One region of the Serratia marcescens subsp. marcescens ATCC 13880 genome, then DNA from elsewhere that is predicted to be linked to it. Evidence: predicted binding sites of a transcription regulator. Region 1 holds the regulator's gene; each other region holds the start of a gene.

Region 1 (7,364 bases):
GATGCCGTTGAGCGAACCGGCCACCGCCTGCACCACCGAAGCCGAACCAGGCAGCTCATTGACGCGCGGCATGAAATCGCCGCCGCACAGCGCGCGCAGTTTGAAATAGCCGTAGGTGCCGGACGCCGAGTTGCGGCCGAAGCGTTGCAGCGAGCGTGTCGCCCAGTCGCCGCGCAGCCCCAGCTCGCCCCAGCGCGTCAGCGGCTGGCTTTCACCGCAGCGCCGGGTGGCGGAGAAAATGCGATCGAGCTGCTGCAGGTTAAGGCCGCGCAGCGGATTGTCCTGATGCACCAACACCACCAGCGCATCCACCGCTACCGGCACCGCCAGGGGCGCATAACCGTAACGGTGTTCGAACGCCGAAACCTCGGCCGCCTTCATCGGCCGGCTCATCGGGCCCAGTTGCGCGGCGCCCGCCGCCAACGCGGTCGGCGCGGTCGACGAACCGGCGGCCTGGATCTGCAGGTTGACGTTGGGATAATGCTGGCTGAAATCCTGCGCCCACAGCGCCATCAAATTCGCCAGCGTGTCGGAGCCGACGCTGGACAGGTTGCCCGCCAACATGCCGTCAGGCTGCGCCAGCGCGCCGCGTCCGGCCAGCAGCGCCAGGCAAAGCAACAGCCCTCGGGTAATTCGGGTCATACCGGTGTCTCGCGTTAATTTTTCACCGCATTCTCTGATAAAGCGGCGGGAACAATCAACCGATTGGGCAAGGTAAAGATAAAGCGGGTGCCGATCCCCGGTTCGCTGAGGATCTCCAGCCGCGCGTCGTGATGGCTGAGCGCGTGCTTGACGATCGCCAGCCCCAGCCCGCTGCCGCCGGTCTGGCGCGAACGGGCCTTGTCGACGCGATAAAAACGCTCTGTCAGGCGCGGCAGATGCTCGGCGGCGATGCCCGGCCCGTTGTCGCTGACCTGGAATTGCGCGCCGTGCGCCGTCTGCTGCCAGCTGACTTCGATATGGGTGCCCTTCGGCGTGTGGTTGACCGCGTTGTACACCAGGTTAGACACCGCGCTGCGCAACTGATCTTCATTGCCGAACACGTTGAGCTGTTCGTTCACCCGGAAGGTGATCTCGTGATTGCCGCCGCTCAGCGATTGCGCCTCGCGCTGCAACACCCGCAGCATCAGCGGAATATCCACCCGCTCGTTCATGTCGACATTGGGCGCCGCCTCGATGCGCGACAGCGTCAGCAACTGCTTGACCAGCCCGTCCATCCGGCGGGTCTGCTCTTGCATGGTGCTAAGCGCCTTGCTGCGCAGCGAGCCATCCTGCTCTTCGTCGCCCATCATCTCCAGATAGCCCTGCAGCACCGTCAGCGGCGTGCGCAGTTCATGACTGACGTTGGCGAAGAAGTTGCGCCGCGCGCCCTCCAACTGGCGCATCTGGGTGACGTCGCGCGCCACCATCAGCAGTTGCCCTTCAGAATACGGCATCACGCGGAATTCGACGTAGTGTTCGTTGTTCAGCTGCAGCGTCAGCGGGCGCGAAAACTCCTGTTGTTGCAGATAGTGGCTGAATTCCGGATACCGCAGCAGGTTAAGGATGTGCTGGCCGTTGTCTTCCGGCCAGCGAAAGCCGAGCAGATGCTGCGCCAGCCCGTTGCACCAGAAGATATTGCCTTCGACGGTGGTCATCACCACCGCGTCAGGCAGCGATTCGGCCCCGCTGCGAAAGCGCTTGATCAGCAGCGCCAGCTCGCGCCGGCGGCGGCGGTTGCGCTGCTGCATCTGATACAGGCCATAGAACAGCGGCTCCCAGCTCCAGCGGCCGGGCGGCGGCGTCATGCTGCGGTCGATCCACAGCCAATGGGAGAGTTTGAGCTGGTTGTAGAAATTCCACACCAGCGCAGCCAGCGCGGAGGCCAGCAGGAACCAGGGCAGATAACCGAAAATCAGCCCCAGCAGTAAGGCGGGCAGACAGAAAAGAGCCAGCTCCAGAGCCAGCCTCTTCCACGACAGACGTTCTAACACGGCATATTCTCCAGCGCGGCGCGATCAGTAGCGCGTTGAGAACCGGTAGCCGGTGCCCCGAACGGTTTGAACCATTTTATCATGCCCACTGGTTTCTAACGCCTTGCGGAGCCGACGGATATGCACGTCAACGGTACGGTCTTCCACATAAACGTTAGTGCCCCAGACGTGATTAAGCAACTGCTCGCGGCTATAAACCCGCTCCGGGTGGGTCATAAAGAAGTGCAGCAGCTTGAACTCTGTCGGCCCCATGTCCAGCGCCTGATCGTTCGCCATTACGCGATGGGAGGACGGATCCAGACTCAACCCTTGCATTTCAATCACTTCTTCCACCGCCATCGGCGAAATGCGGCGCATGACCGCTTTGATGCGCGCCACCAGCTCCTTGGGCGAGAACGGCTTGGTGATGTAATCATCCGCCCCCACTTCCAGGCCGCGCACCCGGTCTTCTTCTTCGCCGCGCGCGGTCAGCATCATCACCGGGATATCGCGGGTCAGCGCTTCGCGCTTCATATGTTTGATAAACTGAATGCCGGAACCGCCGGGCAACATCCAGTCAAGCAACACCAAATCAGGGAACGGCTCAGACAGACGCGTCACGGCGCTGTCATAATCCTCGGCTTCCAACGGTTGGTAACCATTCTGTTCCAACACAAAGCACACCATCTCACGGATCGGCGCTTCGTCTTCCACCACCAGTATGCGTCTTGCCATCGTCAATCCTGCCAATGTGTTAGCGACTTTTCGGGCGCCATTATGCGTCAGTTTTGTGACACTTTTATGAAAAAAACCGGCTGTTATAGGCAGTAAGCATAGCGATTATTTCCCGCAGTAAAGAAAAATCATCCGGTTGTCATCATCATTGCGCCGGGACAGCCGCCGCCGCGGCCTTTATAATCATCGCCATTATCTTCACATCCGGGAGTGTCATGCGCCTGATCCACACCTCTGACTGGCACCTTGGCCAGTACTTTTTCACCAAAAGCCGCGCCGCCGAGCACCAGGCTTTTCTGAACTGGCTGATCGAACAGATCGAACAGCAGCAGGTGGATGCGCTGATCGTCGCCGGGGATCTGTTCGATACCGGCTCGCCGCCCAGCTATGCCCGCGAGCTGTACAACCGCTTCGTGGTGGAACTGCAGCGCACCGGCTGCCAGTTGGTAGTGCTGGGCGGCAACCACGATTCGGTCGCAACGCTGAACGAATCGCGTGAACTGCTCTCCTGCCTGAACACCACGGTGATCGCCAGCGCGCAGGGCGCCCCGGAACAGCAGATCGTGGTGCTTAACCAACGCGACGGCCAGCCGGGCGCGGTGCTGTGCGCCATCCCGTTCCTGCGGCCGCGCGACCTGCTCACCAGCCGCGCCGGCGAATCCGGCGCGCAGAAACAGCAGGCGCTGCAGGAAGCCATCGCCGAACATTACCAAGCGCTGTATCAGGCGGCCTGCGAGCGCCGCGACCAGCTGGGCCTACCGCTGCCGATCGTCGCCACCGGCCACCTGACCACCGTCGGCGTCACCACCTCCGACTCGGTGCGCGACATCTATATCGGCACCCTCGACGCCTTCCCGGCGCAGGCCTTCCCGCCCGCCGACTATATCGCGCTCGGCCACATTCACCGCGCGCAGAACGTCGCCAAATCGGAGCATATTCGCTATAGCGGCTCACCGATCCCGCTCAGTTTCGATGAGCTGGGCAAAGCCAAAAGCGTCTTCCTGGTCGATTTCGCCGACGGCGCTTTGCAGCGGGTAGACGCGTTAACGATCCCGCAGTTTCAGCCCATGCAACTGATCAAAGGCGATCTGGCCGAGATCGAACGGCAGCTGCGGCAATTTGCCGACTATGCCGGCGAGCTGCCGGTGTGGCTGGATATCGAAGTGGCGACGCAGGACTACCTCAGCGACATCCAGCGCCGCATCCAGCTGATGGCGGATGAGCTGCCGGTGGAAGTGGTGCTGCTGCGGCGCAGTAAAGAGCAGCGCCGCCAGGCGATCGCGCAGCAGGATAAAGAAACGCTGAACGAGCTGAGCGTCAACGAAGTGTTCGAACGGCGTCTGACACAGGAGGCCGACATGCCCGAAGCGCGCCAACGGCGGATGCACCAACTGTTCCGCCAGGTGGTCGAGGCGGTGCAGCAGAACGCCGAGGAGACCAACCCATGAAGATCCTCAGCCTGCGCTTAAAAAACCTCAACTCGCTGCAGGGCGAATGGAAAATTGACTTCACCGCCGAGCCGTTCGCCAGCAACGGCCTGTTCGCCATTACCGGCCCGACCGGCGCGGGCAAAACCACCCTGCTGGACGCCATCTGCCTGGCGCTGTACCACCAAACGCCGCGCCTCAACGTCACGCCGAGCCAGAATGAACTGATGACCCGCCACACCGCCGAATCGCTGGCGGAGGTCGAATTCGAGGTCAAGGGCGTCGGCTATCGCGCCTTCTGGAGCCAGCGCCGCGCCAAAAACGCGCCGGACGGCAATCTGCAGGCGCCGAAGGTCGAACTGGCGCGCCGCGAGGACGGCAAGATCCTGGCGGACAAGGTGCGCGACAAGCTGGAGCTTACCGCCGCCATCACCGGGCTGGACTTTGGCCGCTTCACCAAATCGATGATGCTGTCTCAGGGGCAGTTCGCCGCGTTCCTCAACGCCGACGCCAACGATCGCGCCGAACTGCTGGAAGAGCTGACCGGCACCGAAATCTACGGGCGGTTGTCCGAACAGGTGTTCGAGTCGCACAAGCAGGCCAAAACCGACCTGGATGCGTTGCATCAACGCGCCAGCGGCATCGAACTGCTGAACGACGAGCAGCGCCAGTCTCTGACCGAACAGCTGACGGCGCTGAGCGCGCAGGAAATCGCCCTCGGCGAGCAAACCCAGCGGCAGCAACAGGCGCTGAGCTGGCTGCAGCAATGGCAACGCCTCCGGCAACAGCAAAGCGAGGGGCAATTGCGGCTGGACACCGCCCAGCGCGAGCAGGCGGAGGCCGCCCCACAGCTGAAGCGGCTGGCGCTCAGCGAGCCGGCCGAGAAATTGCGGCCGCTGCGCGGCGAACGCGATCGTTGCCGCGCCGAGCTGCAGACGATACAACAGCAGGCAGCCCAGCTGACGCAACAACAGGAACAGCACTCGGCGCAGCTGGCGCCGCTGCAGCAGGCGGTGGAAAAAACCCGTCTGGCGCAGCAAGCCCATGCCGAGCATATGCGGCAACAGCAACAGTTGATCGATGACCAGGTGGCCCCGCTCGACCATCAAATAGCCCAACTGCAGTCGACACAGGCCGAGCGGCGACAGGCCGGCGATGCCGCCGCGCAGCAATGCGCCCAGCAGCAGACCGCGCTGGAGCAGCTCACCGCCCAGCGCAGCCAACTGACGACGCAGGCCGCACAGCATCAACAGCAGTTGAACGCGCTGACCGAAGCACTGGCCGTTCAACAGCAACAGCAACAGGCGCTGGAGGCGCAAACGCCGTTGGCTCCGCTGCGCCAACGCCTGAGCGCCCTGGCGGATCTGCGCCCAACACGCCAGCAGCTGTTTACTCTATCTTCTTTGTCGCAGCAAATCGTTAAACGGCTGGAACAGCAGCGGCAAGAGCTAAACAGCGGCCAACATGAACTTACCCAGTTGGAACCACAGCTAGAACTCATCCGTCAGCAATTTAAGCAGCAGAAAGCCCACCAGGCCGATGTTGAAAAAACCTATGCGCTGGAACAACGGATCGTGGGTCTGGAGGCCGAGCGCGCCCGTTTGCAACCCGGCGCCCCCTGCCCGCTGTGCGGCTCATGCGAGCACCCGGCGGTAGAACAATACCAAGAGGTAAAACTGTCAGAAACCGCGCAACGTCTGGAGCAAATGAAAGTCCAGACCGAAGCATTGCAAAAACAAGGCGTCGAGCTGCGAGCCCGTTACGACAACCTGCAACAGCAATTGCAGCGTCAGCAGCAAACCATCGCGCAGGATGAACAACAGCTGGCCGGCCAACAGCTGCAGTGGGGGCAGCTCAGCGCGCCGTTGGCGTTCGACTTTACGCTGGCGGATGGCGAGCAACTCAGCGCCTGGCTGAACGGCTGCGACGACGAAGAACGGCGCGGGCAACACGCGCTGCAACAGCATGAACAGGCGGCGCAGGCGGTACAGCAGGCGAAGGATGCGCTCATCGCTCTGCAAACGCAGCAGCAGCAGACGCATCAACAGCTGGCGTTGCTCGAAGAACGCTTTACGCTGCTGCAGAAAGCCCACGCCGACAGCCTGCAACAGCAGCAAGAGCTGCATCAACGCTGGCAAGAAGGCGAGAAGACCCTTGCCGAACGACGCGCGCAGCGGCTGGCGCTGTTCGGCGAACAGCAGGTCGCCGAGGTGCGCGAACAGCTGCGCGCCAAACACACCGCCTGCGAACAGGCCAGCGTTCAGGCCGCCGAGCAGTGGCAAAAGGCGCAGGAACTGCGCGAACGCCTGGCCGGCCAGCAGGCCGGGCTGCAACATCAACACACTCAGATGCAGGAGCGGCTGCAGCAGGCGCAGCAGCAGTGGCAGCAGGCGCTGGCCGACAGCGAATTCGCCGATGAAACCGCCTTCACCGCCGCGCTGCTGGACGATGTCCTGCGCCGCGAATTGCAACAGCGCAAAGAACAGCTGCAACAGCGGCAGGTGGAGGCCGCCGCCCTGCTGACGCAGGCGACGCAAACGCTGGAGCAGCACCGGCAAAACCGCCCTGAAGGGGTGGATGAAGCCAACGCGGATCTCGATGCGCTCACCCAATCGCTGGCCGAACTGGCACAGCAGTTGAAGGCGCTGCAGCTGCGCCAGGGCGAACTGCGCAACCAGCTGGAAAGCGACGCCGAACGCCGTCTCAATCAACAGGCGCTGTTCGAGCAGATCGCCCGCAGCCAGCAAGACTACGACGACTGGAGCTGCCTCAACCAGCTGATCGGCTCAAAAGAGGGCGACAAATTCCGCCGCTTCGCTCAGGGGCTGACGCTCGATCATCTGGTGTATCTGGCCAACCTTCAACTCGGCCGGCTGCACGGGCGCTACCTGCTGCAGCGCAAGACCAGCGACGCGCTGGAGCTGCAGGTGGTGGACACCTGGCAGGCCGACGCGCTGCGCGATACCCGCACCCTGTCCGGCGGTGAGAGCTTCCTGGTCAGCCTGGCGCTGGCGCTGGCGTTGTCCGATTTGGTCAGCCACAAAACCAGCATCGACTCGCTGTTCCTCGACGAAGGTTTCGGCACGCTGGACGCCGAAACCCTCGATACCGCGCTGGACGCGCTGGACAGTCTGAACGCCTCCGGCAAAACCATTGGCGTGATCAGTCACGTCGAGGCGATGAAAGAGCGTATTCCGGTGCAGATCAAAGTGAAAAAGGTCAACGGGCTCGGCGTCAGCCGGTTGGAGGC
Region 2 (7,364 bases), 1.2 Mb from region 1:
GCCAGCTGCGGCGTGTTGATGGGCGGCGTGTTGGGACTGAGTGGGCTGACCGTCAGCATCCTGTTCATTCTGCCGATCCCGGCGGCGTTTTTCGGCGCCTGGTACGCCGGGCGCGACGGCAAGACCTTCCACACGCTGATGTGGCATTCGGTGATTAGCTGCCTGCTGGCGGGGGCGATGATGTGGATCCCGGGCTGGTTCGGCGTGATGAACATCTGGACGCTGATCGTGCCGGCCGCATTGTTCTTCTTCGGCGCCGGCATGCTGTTCCCGCTGGCGACCACCGGGGCGATGGAGCCGTTCCCTTACCTGGCCGGCGCGGCGGGCGCATTGGTGGGCGGCATGCAGAACATGGGGTCCGGTCTGGCGACCTGGCTTTCCGCCATGCTGCCGCAAACCGGGCAGTTCAGCCTCGGCTTGCTGATGTTCGCGATGGCGCTGCTGATCCTGCTGTGCTGGTGGCCGCTGTCCAATCGCATGCAGCATCAAGGACATACCGCATAACGACAGGGCGCCATTCGGCGCCCTCATACCGTTGACAAAGGGAAGAAAAAGCGTGGTTTTTCTCCCCTTTGTGGTTATTAGCCGAAATTCAATAAATTGATTTTCCTTGTTTTTTATTCACTGTTCTCTGCCGACCCGGCAAGGGCATGAGGTTTGCCATCAATCATCAGGGCGCCATTCGGCGCCCTGTTTCGTTACAGCAGAAACTCGTGCAGCGCCGGGTCTTTGCGATCCAGATAGTGGGTCGAACGGATACGGCGGATGGTGCGCGACTTGCCGCGGATCAGCAACGTTTCGGTGGTGGCCATGTTGCCCTGGCGGCTGATGCCCTCCAGCAAATCGCCCTTGGTGATGCCGGTGGCGGAGAAGATCACGTTGTCGTTGCGCGCCATCTGATCCAGACGCAGCGCCTGGCCGGCTTCGATACCCATCTCCCGGCAGCGGGCCAACTCTTGTTCGCCGATGCGGCGGTTTTCGGCGCTGTCGCCTTTCACCTCATGACGCGGCAGCAAACGCGCCTGCATGTCGCCGTCCAGCGCGCGGATCACCGCGGCTGAGATCACTCCTTCCGGCGCGCCGCCGATGCCGTACATCACATCGACCTCGCTTTCGGGCATGCAGGTGAGAATGGAGGCCGCCACGTCGCCGTCAGGAATGGCGAATACTCGCACGCCCAACTGTTGCATCTGCGCGATGACGCCGTCGTGGCGCGGTTTGGCCAATACGATCACCGTCAACTGCGACAGTGGTTTGCCCAGTCGTTCGGCGACGTTCTGCAGGTTCTCCGCCAGCGGCCGGTTGATATCGATGGCGCCGCGCGCCGCCGGGCCGACCACCAGCTTCTCCATGTACATGTCCGGCGCGTGCAGGAAAGTGCCGCGATCGCCCACCGCCAATACCGCCAGCGCGTTGGACTGGCCCATGGCGGTCATGCGGGTGCCTTCGATCGGATCGACCGCGATGTCGACCGCGTCGCCTTGGCCGGTACCGACCTGCTCGCCGATATACAACATCGGCGCTTCGTCGATCTCGCCTTCGCCGATCACAATGCGCCCATCGATATCCACTTTGTTGAGCATGATGCGCATGGCGTGGACCGCCGCGCCGTCGGCGGCGTTCTTGTCGCCGCGCCCCAGCCATTTGTAGCCCGCCAGCGCGGCGGCTTCGGTAACGCGGGAGAATTCGATGGCTAATTCACGTTTCATGGCAAACCTGTCTGTGAGAAAGGGAAGAAAATATCGACAAAGTCTATCACAGCGCGGTGGCGGCAGGGCGGGGCAAAAAAAAAGCGCCGCCCGCAGGCAGCGCTTGTTGGCGAAACGGCAACTTCGGGATTACTCGTGATCTTCCCATGCCTGAGCGCGAGCCACCGCTTTTTTCCAGCCGCTGTAGCGGTAGTTGCGTTCGGTGGTTTCGATGCTTGGGCGGAATTCACGCTCAACCACCGCTTTGCTCTTCACTTCATCCAGATCGTTCCAGTAGCCGATGGCCAGGCCCGCCAGGAACGCCGCGCCCAGCGCCGTCGATTCACGCACTTCAGGGCGCTCTACGCGGGTGCCGAGAATATCGGACTGGAACTGCATCAGGAAGTTGTTGGCGACTGCGCCGCCGTCCACGCGCAGCGATTGCAGGCGGGTGTTGGCGTCGGCCTGCATGGCGTCCAGCACGTCACGGGTCTGGAAGGCGATGGATTCCAGCGTGGCGCGGATGATGTGGTTGCTGTTGGCGCCGCGGGTCAGGCCGAAAATGGCGCCGCGAGCATACGGATCCCAGTAAGGCGCACCCAGGCCGGTGAAGGCCGGCACCACATAGACGCCGTTGCTGTCTTTCACCTTGGTGGCGAAGTATTCGGAGTCGGCGGCGTCGCTGATCAGTTTCAGCTCGTCGCGCAGCCACTGGATAGACGCGCCGCCGATGAACACCGCGCCTTCCAGCGCATAGTTCACTTCACCGCGCGGGCCGCAGGCGATGGTGGTCAGCAGACCGTTTTTCGACCGTACCGCTTCTTTGCCGGTGTTCATCAGCAGGAAGCAGCCGGTGCCGTAGGTGTTCTTCGCCATGCCCGGTTGAACGCACAGCTGGCCGTACAGCGCCGCCTGCTGGTCACCGGCGATACCGGCGATAGGAATACGCGTGCCGCCCTTACCGCCGATGTTGGTCTGGCCGTATACCTCGGAGGACGGACGGACTTTCGGCAGCATGGCGCGCGGAATGTCCAGCACTTCCAGCATGCGTTCGTCCCAGTCCAGTTCGTGGATGTTGAACATCATGGTGCGTGAGGCGTTGGTGTAATCGGTGACGTGTACGCGCCCCTGGGTCATTTTCCACACCAGCCAGGTATCCACGGTGCCGAACAGCAGTTCGCCGCGCTTGGCGCGCTCGCGGGCGCCTTCGACGTTGTCCAGGATCCACTTCACCTTGGTGCCGGAGAAGTACGGGTCAACCACCAGGCCGGTGTTGTGACGGATGTACTCTTCCAGGCCGTCGCGCTTGAGCTTCTCGCAGATGTCGGCGGTGCGGCGGCACTGCCAAACGATGGCGTTGTAAATCGGCTTGCCGGTCTCTTTTTCCCAGACGATGGTGGTTTCGCGCTGGTTGGTGATGCCGATGCCGGCGATCTGATCGGAATTGATGTCGGCTTTCGCCAGCACTTCTACCAGCGTCGAACTTTGCGACGCCCAGATCTCCATCGGGTCGTGCTCAACCCAGCCGGCCTTTGGATAGATCTGCGGGAATTCGCGCTGCGATACCGCAACGATGTTGGCGTCGTGATCGAGCACGACGGCGCGTGAGCTGGTGGTCCCTTGGTCGAGTGCGACAATGTATTTTTTTTCTACAGTCATGGTAATTATCCTGCTGTTGTTAACCGTTTAAAACTGCACCCATCATGCTTTACGCTGCTGGGTCTTGGCGTCGGGCTCTTCTTCCGTCACGCAGACGTCGCACGGCAGGTGGCGGCCAATCAGCGCGCGGTAACCGAAAGCGCCCAGGCCACAGCCGACGATAGGGGCGAAGATCGGCACCAGGAAGTACGGGATATCACGTGCGCCGGTGAAGGCGACTTTGCCCCAGCCGGCCAGGTAGGCGAACAGTTTCGGCCCGAAGTCACGCGCCGGGTTCAACGCAAAGCCGGTCAATGGTCCCATGGAGGCGCCGATCACGGCAATCAGAATACCGATCAGCAGCGGCGCCAGCGGGCCGCGCGGAATGCCGTTGCCGTCGTCGGTCAGCGCCAGGATCAGGCACATCAGGATTGCCGCGATCACCATTTCTACCAGGAAGGCCTGGCCGACGGAGATATGCGCGTTAGGGTAAGTCGAGAAGATGCCGGCCAGTTCGAGGCTTTCGTTGCTGCCGCGCACCATGTGGTGGGCCGCTTCGAAGTCGAAGAACAGGTTGTAGTACAGCCCGTAGACCAAGGCCGCTGCGCAGAAGGCGCCGGCGACCTGCGCAATGATGTAAGGCACCACTTTGCGCCCGTCGAAGCAGGCGAACAGCCACAGGGCGAGGGTGACCGCCGGGTTGAGATGCGCGCCGGAAATGGCGGCGGTCAGATAGATGGCCATGGCGACGCCGAGGCCCCAAATGATGCTGATTTCCCACTGGCCGAAGCTGGCGCCCGCCAGTTTCAGTGCGGCAACGCAGCCTACGCCAAAGAAGATCAGCAGCGCCGTGCCGAGGAACTCGGCGATGCACTGGCCTTTTAATGTCGGACTGGTGGTTTGGCTCATAATGTTGTTGTCCTGCAAAACGGCGGTTGTTGGTTTATAGGCTCAGTTGGATAGAGATCCGGCCTATGGGCACAGTTTTTTTCATCTCGTCCAATTATTGAATGAGGACGTGATGTAAATTTATCGTTAACGAACATAAACGAGAAATAGCGAAATCAAAATGTGTGTGGCGCGTCATAAAATTGAGCGATTTCGCGTCGTTTAGTGTTCTTTCTGAGCCATAAAAGTGTGATCTGACCAGTGGTTTGCTGAGGGTTGTTAACAACTCGCGGCGGCGGCGATGGGGATTTTCAGTTTTTGCTGATGGCGGGGGCAGGAAAATTGCAACAGACTGCGCGATGATCCGGTATGTTGCTAGACAGGCGGAGACTGGCTACTTACAATCGTTTTTAACGAATCGAGACCGGCGCGCCTTTCGTAACGGCGCGCGTCACTGAGCGCGATGCAATATTCGCAGTAGCTGCAGCCGATGTTGCGGCCGCTACTTATAGATGTACGCCTTGCTATCATGAGGGGACTGAAGCATGTCATTTGAAGTATTTGAGAAACTGGAAGCAAAAGTACAGCAGGCGATTGATACCATCACCTTGTTGCAGATGGAAATTGAAGAGCTGAAAGACAAAAACAACTCTCTGTCGCAGGAAGTTCAGGCTGCCTCCGGCAACCACGAAGCGTTGGTGCGCGAAAACCAACAGCTGAAAGAAGAACAGCACGTATGGCAAGATCGCCTGCGCGCGCTGCTGGGCAAAATGGAAGAGGTCTAATCCTCACGCCATGTCGCAACGAAAAGGGCGCCTGAGGCGCCCTTTTTCATGACCGGAAATCACTCGATGTCGAGCGGGTCCTCGGAGAGGATGATGCCGGTGTTGTCGGCATACAGGTGGTCGCCGGAGAAGAAGGTGACGCCACCGAAGTTGACGCGGATATCGCTTTCGCCCACGCCTTCGCTCACGGCACCCGCCGGGATCGCCGCCATCGCCTGAATGCCGATGTCGAGTTCTTCCAGATCGTCCACCTGGCGCACCGCGCCGTACACCACGATGCCTTCCCATTCGTTCTGGGCGGCCAAGCGCGCCAGTTCGGCGTTGATCAGCGCCCGGCGTACCGAACCGCCGCCGTCGACCAACAGCACGCGGCCGCGGCCGTTTTCTTCAAGCAGATCGAACAACAGGCCGTTATCCTCAAAGCATTTCACCGTGGTGATCTGCCCGCCAAATGAAGTACGCCCGCCAAAATTGGAGAACAGAGGTTCAACAACGTTTACCTCTTCATGATAGATGTCGCAAAGTTCGGAAGTATCGTATTTCATAGGATTTTACGTCTGTTTGCCGCTGGAATGTTCAGTATATCCCTTTATTCGCCCTGTTGGCAAAATCATCAGTTTTTAACTGAGCGCCACGCCGATGGCGAACAGCAGGTTGGCCAGCAACGCCGCTTTGACCATGTGTTCCAGCATCGGCCGCATGCCGACCGGCGTCGGATCGCGCAGCACGCGCAGGCCGTGGCGCATCAGCAGCGGGATCGCCAACACGAACAGCCAACCCCACGGGCTGTGCAGGTTGAACAGCGTAAACAGCGCGAAACACAGCACTGCGCCGCCGAGCAGCAGGGCATGGTAAATGCGCGCCTTGTGCGGGCCGAGACGCACCGCCAGCGTGTTCTTGCCGTTTTCGCGATCGCTCTCGATATCGCGCAGATTGTTGATGTTGAGCACCGCCGTCGCCAGCAGGCCGCAGGCGGTGGCAGGCAGCATCACCACGCTGTCGAAGGTGTGCGTTTGCAGATAGTAGGTGCCGGCCACGCTCAGCCAGCCGAAGAACACCAGTACCGAGATGTCGCCCAACCCCAAATATCCGTAGGGCTTGTTGCCGACGGTATAGGTGATGGCTGCCACGATAGACAGCCCGCCCAGCACCAGAAAGCCCACCACGTCGCTGGGTTGCTCGCAGGCGACGGCGATCAGCGAACAGCCGGCGAGGGCGATCAGCACCACCGTCACCACCAGTGCCCGTTTCATCTGCGCCTGGGTGATCATGCCTTTCTGCATGCCGCGCAATGGCCCGATGCGATCTTCTTTGTCGCTGCCTTTGACCGCATCGCCGTAGTCGTTCGCCAGGTTGGAGAGGATCTGCAGCAGGCCGGCGGTCAACAGCGCCAGCAGCGCCACTTCAGGTTTCAGGCTGCCGTGCCAGGCGGCGATTGCCGAGCCGACCACGATGGAGGCAAAGGCCAGCGGCAGGGTGCGGGGGCGTAGACTTTCCAGCCAGGCGGAGATCGGGGTGGTGGGGGTTGATGAGCTCATGTTTCGCTTCTGTGTCCGTTAGAAATAATTGTGGGAGGCAATGCCTCCCACACAGATGACTGACAAGACAATGATTGAGCGATTATAGGATAAAACGACTCAAATCTTCATCCGCCACCAGTTCATCCAGATGACTGCGCACGTAATCCGCATCAATTGTAATGGATTGGCCATTAATTTCACTCGCATCGTAGGAAATATCTTCCATCAGACGCTCCAGCACGGTGTGCAGACGACGCGCGCCGATGTTCTCGGTGCTTTCGTTGACCTGCCACGCGGCTTCGGCGATGCGGCGGATGCCGTCGGCGGTGAACTCGATATTGACGCCTTCGGTGCCCATCAGCGCTTTGTACTGTTCGGTCAGCGACGCGCTCGGCTCGGTCAGGATGCGCTCGAAATCTTCGGTGGTCAGCGCCTGCAGCTCAACGCGGATCGGCAGACGGCCCTGCAGTTCCGGGATCAGATCCGACGGATTGGCGGTCTGGAACGCGCCGGAGGCGATGAACAGGATGTGGTCGGTCTTCACCATACCGTGCTTGGTGGACACGGTGCAGCCTTCCACCAGCGGCAGCAGATCGCGCTGCACGCCTTCGCGGGAAACGTCCGGGCCGGAGCTTTGGCCGCCGCGCTTACAGATTTTGTCGATCTCATCGATAAACACGATGCCGTGCTGCTCAACCGCTTCGATCGCCTGCTCTTTCAGTTCTTCCGGGTTTACCAGCTTGGCGGCTTCTTCTTCCACCAGCAGCTTGAAGGCTTCTTTGATCTTCAGCTTGCGCGGTTTTTGCTTTTGGCCGCCGAGGTTCTGGAACATCGACTGCAGCTGG
Region 3 (7,364 bases), 540 kb from region 1:
ATGATCGTTATTCGGGCCAAACCAGCTCGGCCAACGTCGGTTATCAGGGCAGCATGGGGACCATCAATGCCGGTTATAGCTACAGCAAAGATTATCAGCAGTCTTCGTTGGGCGTGGCGGGCGGCATCGTCGCACACTCCGGCGGCGTGACGTTGACCCAGCCGCTGCAGAATACGTTTGTGCTGGTGGAAGCCAAAGACGCCAAGGGCGTTCGTATCGAAAACCAACCGGGTGTCGCCATCGACCGCTTCGGTTACGCGGTGATGACCTCTGCGTCGCCATACCGCCATAACCGCGTGGCGCTGCGCACCGAAGATATCGGCAACGGCCTGGATATCCCGATGGCGGCGAGAGACGTGGTGCCGACTTACGGCGCAATCACCCGCGTGAAGTTTGAAACGCACACGGGCCAAAGCCTGTTGGTACACAGCAAGATGGCCGACGGCAGCGTACCGCCGATTGGCGCCAACGTCTTCAGTGCGGACGGCAAGAACAACGGTACTGTCGGTACCAACGGCGATATTTATATTTCAGGGGCTTCCGCAGGGGATCGCCTGCTGGTGAAATGGGGCAACGACGCGGGCGAAAGCTGCTCACTGGTGGTGCCGGAATTGAAAGCGGCGACCGAACAGCTGATGGGTTATCAGGAACTTTCGCTGACCTGCGGAAAACCGTAAAAGGAAAGGATATGTCTTCTTTGTTAAAGCACAAGAATCTCGGGTTGGCGGCTGGGCTGCTGGTCACGCTGGGCGCGTTTTCGCAGAGCAGCTATGCGCTGTCGTGTAAGCAGAACGGCAGCATTCGCCAGGATATCGTGCTGGATAAAGCCATCAAGGTGTCGACCGCCAATACCGCGCCGGGCGCGTTGCTGTGGCGTTCGCAGACCTTTACCTCGACCTTCCAATGTACGGATGACTGGAACAACCCGAAAGGGGAAAATGCTTACCTGTACTGGGATCCGCAGTCCCGGATGAGTCAGATCCATAATTCGATCGAAGTGGGTGTCACTTATCAGGGGATCGATGTCAAACCGACTAAAGGCGCACGTCAGGACGTCGGTCCCGGCACGGAATGCCGCCGTTCGGGCAGCCGTTGTTTGTCTCCGGCCAGATCGCTGACGGTAACCGTGTCTTACGCCATCTATATTAAAGCAACCGGCAAGGCGCCGCCGGCCGGCGGCAAGATCAACGACAACAACTCGTACTCGGTATTCCAGGTTGATGGCGTCGGCGGCTTGAACGGCACGCCGAACAGCAACTTTAACGCCTACATTTCCGGGCTGGGCAACATTCAGTTTATTTCCTGCAACCCGAAAATCACCGTGGTGGCCAACAACGGTTCGACGGTGAACTTCGGCACTATCCCGCGTCAGAATGCGGTGGTGGGCAAAATCGAGAAACAGGTGCCGTTCTCGGTGGCCGCCAATATGTCCGATCCGACGACCGGACAGGACTGCCAGGGGGAGACGCTGCAGGCCAGCTTCAGCAGCACTTATCCGCTGCAGGATAACAGCGTGATCCTGCCGACCAGCGACAGCGGCTTCGGTATTTTGATCTCGCAGGCGGCGACGCCAAATACGCCGATCATGATGAACAGCCCGGTCGATCTGGGCCTGGTCAACGGCACCATCGTTGAAAAGAACTTTATGGCCAGCCTGAAATGGTTGAGCACCAACCCGAAAGTGGGGCCGTTCAGCGCATCGGCGAATATTGACGTCACCTTCAAATAATTCGGTGCCTGGTCAATAAAGAAAGGGTTCAGTTCTCGCGAACTGAACCCTTTTTTGTGCCTTATACCGCGCTGATTAACGCAGCCCCATCCAGCTGGTGCAAACGCCTTCCAGCGGTTTGCCGGCGTACCAACGGGGCAGCGTAGGGGCATCATGGCGCGGTTCGGCCTGCATTTCTATCGGCTGCGCCGGCCATTCTGCGACGTCCCAGCGGGTGGTGCGGCGATACACTGCTGGGGTTTTGCCGAACTGTTTCTTGAAGGCGCGCGAGAACGAAGGCTGAGAGTCGAAATGGTATTGCAGGGCGATATCCAGGATCGGGCGTGGGGTGGAGCGCAGCGCCTGCGCCGCCTGCGACAGGCGCCGCTCGCGGATATAACTGCCGAGCGCGTGGCCGGTAGTGCTGCGGAACATGCGCTGCAGGTGCCATTTGGAGTAGCCCGACTTGGCGGCGACGTTATCCAGCAGCAGCGGCTGATCCAGATGAGTTTCAATCCAGTCTAGTAAATCGTGAATGATATTGACGCGATCCATGGTTTTAGTTCTCCCGCAAAAACGACATTCAGGTCACAGTGACTTAGCTTAATTATCCAAGTATATTCTTTGATAATAGGCGTGAGTGCGCCGTTACGCAAGGGTAAACCGGGGGTAAAAAGGTGGCCAAAAATGCTCTTTGAATGGCAGGGGGATAAAAGAAAGGCCGCATAAAGCGGCCTTTTCAGTAGGAAGTGACGGAAAATCAGTTAGTTTCTGGTTTCACTTCAATGTAGTTCAGACCCAGTACGCTGCTGGTGTAACCGCGGATCTTGTTGGTCATCTCGATATCGCCGTTCAGCTTGTGGCCGTAGGACGGGATGATCTCTTTCAGCTTGCTCTGCCATTCCGGCGTCGCCACTTTGTCTTTGAACACGGTTTCCATCAGGTGCAGCATGATTGGCGCAGCGGTGGAAGCGCCCGGCGAAGCGCCCAGCAGAGCGGCGATGCTGCCGTCTTCAGAGCTGACGACTTCGGTGCCGAACTGCAGCACGCCGCCTTTATCCGCGTCTTTCTTGATGATCTGCACGCGCTGGCCTGCGGTCCACAGCTTCCAGTCTGCCTGCTTGGCGTCCGGGAAGTACTCTTTCAGCGCGGCGAAGCGATCGTCGTCGTTCATCATCAGCTGGCCGACCAGGTATTTCACCAGATCGAAGTTATCCAGACCGACGTGGGTCATCGGCATCAGGTTCGAGGTGCTCAGCGAATGCATCAGATCGAACAGCGAACCGTTCTTCAGGAACTTGCTGGAGAAGGTGGCGAACGGCCCGAACAGCAGCACGCGCTTGCCGTCCAGCATGCGGGTATCCAGGTGCGGTACGGACATCGGCGGCGAACCTACGCTGGCCAGGCCATACACTTTGGCCAGGTGCTGGTTGGCGATCGCCGGGTTGGTGGTGACCAGGAACTGGCCGCCGACCGGGAAGCCGCCGTAGCCGTCGGCTTCAGGGATGCCGGATTTCTGCAGCAGGGTCAGGGACGCGCCGCCTGCGCCGATGAACACGAACTTGGCGTTAACGGTGGTTTCTTTGCCGTCGCGGTTCAGATCGGCAACGGTCACGCTCCAGGTCTGATCGGCGTTGCGCTTGATGTCGCGCACTTCGTGGCTCAGGTTCAGCTTGAACTTGTCGCTGGCGCTCAGCGCGTCAACCAACTGGTGGGTGATCACACCGAAGTTAACGTCGGTACCCAGCGGCATGCGGGTCGCGGCGATTTTCTGCGCCGGATCGCGGCCGTTCATCACCAGTGGCGCCCACTGTTTGATTTGCGCAGGGTCTTCGGAATATTCCATGCCGCGGAACAGGGTGCTGTGCTGCAGCGCCGCGTAGCGTTTACGCAGGAAGTTGACGTTGTCGTCGCCCCACACGAAGCTCATGTGCGGCACGCTGTTAATAAAGGATTTCGGATCTTTCAGGACATTGTTTTTCACCTGATAAGACCAGAACTGACGGGAGATTTCGAAAGACTCGTTGACCTTCACCGCCTTGCTGATGTCGATGGTGCCATCGGCTTTTTCCGGCGTGTAGTTCATTTCGCTGAAGGCGGAGTGGCCGGTACCGGCGTTGTTCCAGCCGTTGGAGCTCTCTTCCGCCACGCCGTTCATGCGCTCATACATGTCGATGGTCCAGGTCGGCTCCAGCTCATGCAGATAGGTACCCAAGGTGGCGCTCATGATGCCGCCGCCGATCAACACCACGTCGACGTTTTTATTCTTCTCTTCAGCCGCCGCCTGCTGCGTAACGCCAAACAGGCTGAGACTGAAAATCAGGACGAGTAATTTTCTCATTGAATTAAATCTCTTGTGTGTAAATTCTACTCATTGCAGGTGAAAGAATTTAGCGGGAGTTACCCTGGAAAATAATGAAGCCGACCGCCCGGCGTGAGCCGATAGGCAGCGATAATGCCTTTTTGTTAATAGGGTATTTAACGAAAAGTGAACTATTGCAGGCCGTCCGGGTGCAAATTGATCGGTTCACGTTACTGGCGGGGTATTATTGTTTGCGAGAATGTTAAAAACTACTTTTGTAACTAAAAAAAATGAATATAAGCAAAAATAGGCCGGTTGCTGTCGCAGTAATAAACAAAGAGGGGGGAGAGGCCGTATAACCGCGTTATTTTAGGGGGTTAATTGTCGCGCAATTAAACGTTATTTCGTTATCACACAATAATTGCGGTTAAATTGCAAATACCTATCGGTAACCAATAATAAATGGCCGCCGTTGCGGGCGGCCATCGTGCGGCAGGCGGTTACTGGATGCCCATCGCATCGCGCATGGTGAAGAACAGATCGGTCTGATCGGTCAATCCCACCACGTTGGCGGCGTGCGGGCCGTAGGCCGCGACGCGCAATTGGGTGCCGGTGTGCCCCTGCGATTCTTCTTCCGAGTTGCCGTAGCTGAGGGTCATCGGCGCGCCGTCTTTGGTGGTCAGCAGCTGGGTCAGGCCCGGCGCTTTGGCGCCGGCGGCGACGATCTGGCTGGAGTGCGCATGGTCGGCGGTGACGATCACCAGCGTGTTGCCGTCGGCGCGGGCGAAGGCCAGCGCTTTTTGCACCGCTTCGTCCAGATCGACGGTTTCACCAATCTGCCCGCACGGGTTGGCGGCGTGATCCTGCTTATCGATCGACGCGCCCTCGACCTGCAGGAAGAAGCCGTTCGGGTTATCTTTCAACAGCGCGATCGCTTTTTCGGTCATCGCCGCCAGCGTTGGCGTGGCCGCGGTGCGCGCCGGGTTGTTTTCGCAGGTTACCGCAGGCTTGTCGAGGTTGCCGTGATAGCTGGCTTTCGGCCCCAACCAGCGCACCGGCATGTTGCCGTCGGCGAACAGGCCCAGCAGCGGTTTTTGCTGGTTGGCCAACGTAACGGCCTGCAGCTCATCCGCGTTGCTCACCCATTGGTAACCCTGCGCCGCCGCCTGATCTTTCAGCGATTTTCCTTGCCATTCGCCGCTTTTCGCCAGCTGGTTGAAGGACTTCGCGCCGCCGCCCAGCGTGACGTCGGCGCGGGTTTTCAGCAGCTGCTCGGTAATGGAGCCGCGGCCGCCGTTTTCCAGTGCGTTAGCGGCGCATTTCTCGCTGGTTTCCTCCGGGCCGTAGCATTTGCGCGAGGTGACGTGCGACACCAGCGCCGCCGGCGTAGCGTCTTGCAACTCGGCGGTGGAGACGTTGCCGGTGGCCTTGCCGGCCGCCTTGGCGATCTCCAGCAGCGTCGGCTGATCTTTGCCGTTCACGTCCACGCCGAGCGCGCCGTTATAGGTTTTCACCCCGGTGGTCCAGGCGGTGGCGGAGGCGGCGGAATCGGTCACGTAATCCGGCTTGCGGGTTTTCTTGTCCAGCGAGTAGTGGGTGTATTGCCCGGTCAGCGGCAGGGCGTCGATGCCCTTGAAGTAACCGCCTGCGCCTTCAGCGTAGTTGCGCGCGGCGGTGATCTCGGAATCCCCCATGCCGTCGCCGATCAGCAGTATCACGTTTTTCGCCGTTTTGTCCGACAGCGACGCCTTCAGCGCGGCGGTCTGATCGCCGGCCAGACGACGGGCTCCGCCCGGTTCGGCGAGGTTGCCGCGTGCGGCGCGCTCGGTCAGGCCATCAGCATTGGGCGAGGTTTCCGCCGCGATGGCGGAGGAACAGAGCAGGGCGGACAGCACGGCGCCGGCGAGCAGGGATACAGCAGGTTGCATGGGGTAAGCTCCTTGTCGTAATACAACAATATAAATAACATCAAATTGTTACGTAAGGAGAGTAGAGCAGAGGGATGACAATTTTATGACAGCGAAAGGCGGGATGGCCCAGCGGCCACCCCGTTTGGCGTCTCAGGCCGTGCGCGCCGGAATAGCCAGCCCGCGCTGCACCGCCGGCCGCGCCAGACCGCGCTCCAACCACTGTGCGACGCGCGGGAAACTGTCGAACTCCACCAGTTCGCGCGCCTCATAGAAGCCGATCAGGTTGCGCACCCAGCCCAGCAGCGAGATATCGGCGATAGTGTACTCCGCGCCCATGATCCAGTCGCGGCCCTCCAGGCGCGTTTCCAGCACGCCGAGCAGGCGTTTCGATTCGTTTTTGTAGCGCTCCAGCGGCCGCTTGTCTTCATATTCGCGCCCGGCGAATTTATGGAAGAAACCGAGCTGGCCGAACATCGGGCCGACGGCGGCCATCTGGAAGAACACCCACTGAATGGTTTCGTAACGCTGCGCCGGATCCTGCGGCAGGAAACGGCCGCTCTTTTCCGCCAGGTAGAGCAGAATGGCGCCGGATTCGAACAGCGGCAGCGGCCGGCCGCCGGGGCCGTCGGGATCGATGATCGCCGGGATCTTGCCATTCGGGTTCAGCGCCAGGAACTCCGGCGTCCAGGTCTCGTTGTTGCCGATGTCGATCAGGTGCGCTTCATAAGGCAGGCCGATCTCTTCCAGCATGATGGACACTTTGACGCCGTTCGGCGTCGGCAGAGAGTAGAGCTGCAGCCGTTCCGGATGTTGAGCCGGCCAGCGTTTGACGATCGGGAATTGGGTGGAATCGAGCATGGAAACTCCTCGGGTTGGCGGGGTCGCTTAAGCGTACCCCTAGAGTATTGCAGTAAAACTACCCTGTCGCCGGGTTACACCGTGAGGTCAAAATGTGCGGCCAGCGCTTTTTTACCGGCGGGGGTCAGCTGCAGCTCACGGCTGTCGAGCCGGCGAAGGATCCAGCCGCGTTGGATAAAGACGGCCAACAGCGCGGCGCCCAGCGCGCCGCCGAGGTGAGATCGGCGTTCGCTCCAGTCCAGGCACCCGCAGGCGAAGCGGCGGCGGGTGGGGGCGGGCGAGCAATCGACGCCCAGCCGCCTCAGCGCGGCCTGACCGGTGTCGCTTAACCGGTAGTCTTCTTCGCCGGTCAGCCAGTTCAGCGCATGCAGCCGATCGTGCAGCTTCACCGCCACCTCGCCCGCCATATGGTCGTAGCAGGTGCGGGCATACTGCAGCGAGGTAGGCGTGCTGCTCTTCACCGATGGGCGCGGCACGCCCGCCAGCGCCATCAGGCCTTCCAGCGCTGCGGCCACCGGTTGCCCGGCCAGCCGGAAATAGCGGTAGCGCCCCTGTTTGACGCAGGCAATCAGCCGCTGCTCCAGCA

The links. The regulator PhoB, encoded in region 1, activates phosphate uptake and scavenging genes when phosphate is short. The targets are predictions, from matches to a motif close to CTGTCATAAAACTGNCNNAT.
Region 2: the regulator PhoB is predicted to act here: its motif matches at 4,407-4,426, upstream of J0F90_RS23750 (MIP/aquaporin family protein).
Region 3: the regulator PhoB is predicted to act here: its motif matches at 6,011-6,030, upstream of phoA (alkaline phosphatase).

The regions. Positions count from the first base shown of each region.
Region 1 covers NZ_CP071238.1:1,037,805-1,045,168, reverse strand. The annotation lists gene J0F90_RS04875 (PstS family phosphate ABC transporter substrate-binding protein) at 1-642, opposite strand, end outside; gene phoR (phosphate regulon sensor histidine kinase PhoR) at 657-1,973, opposite strand; gene phoB (phosphate response regulator transcription factor PhoB) at 1,998-2,687, opposite strand; gene sbcD (exonuclease subunit SbcD) at 2,903-4,135, shown strand; gene sbcC (exonuclease subunit SbcC) at 4,132-7,364, shown strand, end outside.
Region 2 covers NZ_CP071238.1:4,972,768-4,980,131, reverse strand. The annotation lists gene emrD (multidrug efflux MFS transporter EmrD) at 1-504, shown strand, start outside; gene glpX (class II fructose-bisphosphatase) at 699-1,709, opposite strand; gene glpK (glycerol kinase GlpK) at 1,839-3,347, opposite strand; gene J0F90_RS23750 (MIP/aquaporin family protein) at 3,390-4,235, opposite strand; gene zapB (septal ring assembly protein ZapB) at 4,760-4,999, shown strand; gene rraA (ribonuclease E activity regulator RraA) at 5,059-5,544, opposite strand; gene J0F90_RS23735 (1,4-dihydroxy-2-naphthoate polyprenyltransferase) at 5,620-6,537, opposite strand; gene hslU (ATP-dependent protease ATPase subunit HslU) at 6,620-7,364, opposite strand, start outside.
Region 3 covers NZ_CP071238.1:1,574,559-1,581,922, forward strand. The annotation lists gene J0F90_RS07505 (fimbria/pilus outer membrane usher protein) at 1-677, shown strand, start outside; gene J0F90_RS07510 (fimbrial protein) at 689-1,729, shown strand; gene J0F90_RS07515 (helix-turn-helix domain-containing protein) at 1,805-2,263, opposite strand; gene mqo (malate dehydrogenase (quinone)) at 2,469-4,049, opposite strand; gene phoA (alkaline phosphatase) at 4,511-5,938, opposite strand; gene J0F90_RS07530 (glutathione S-transferase N-terminal domain-containing protein) at 6,071-6,778, opposite strand; gene J0F90_RS07535 (ArsR/SmtB family transcription factor) at 6,853-7,364, opposite strand, start outside.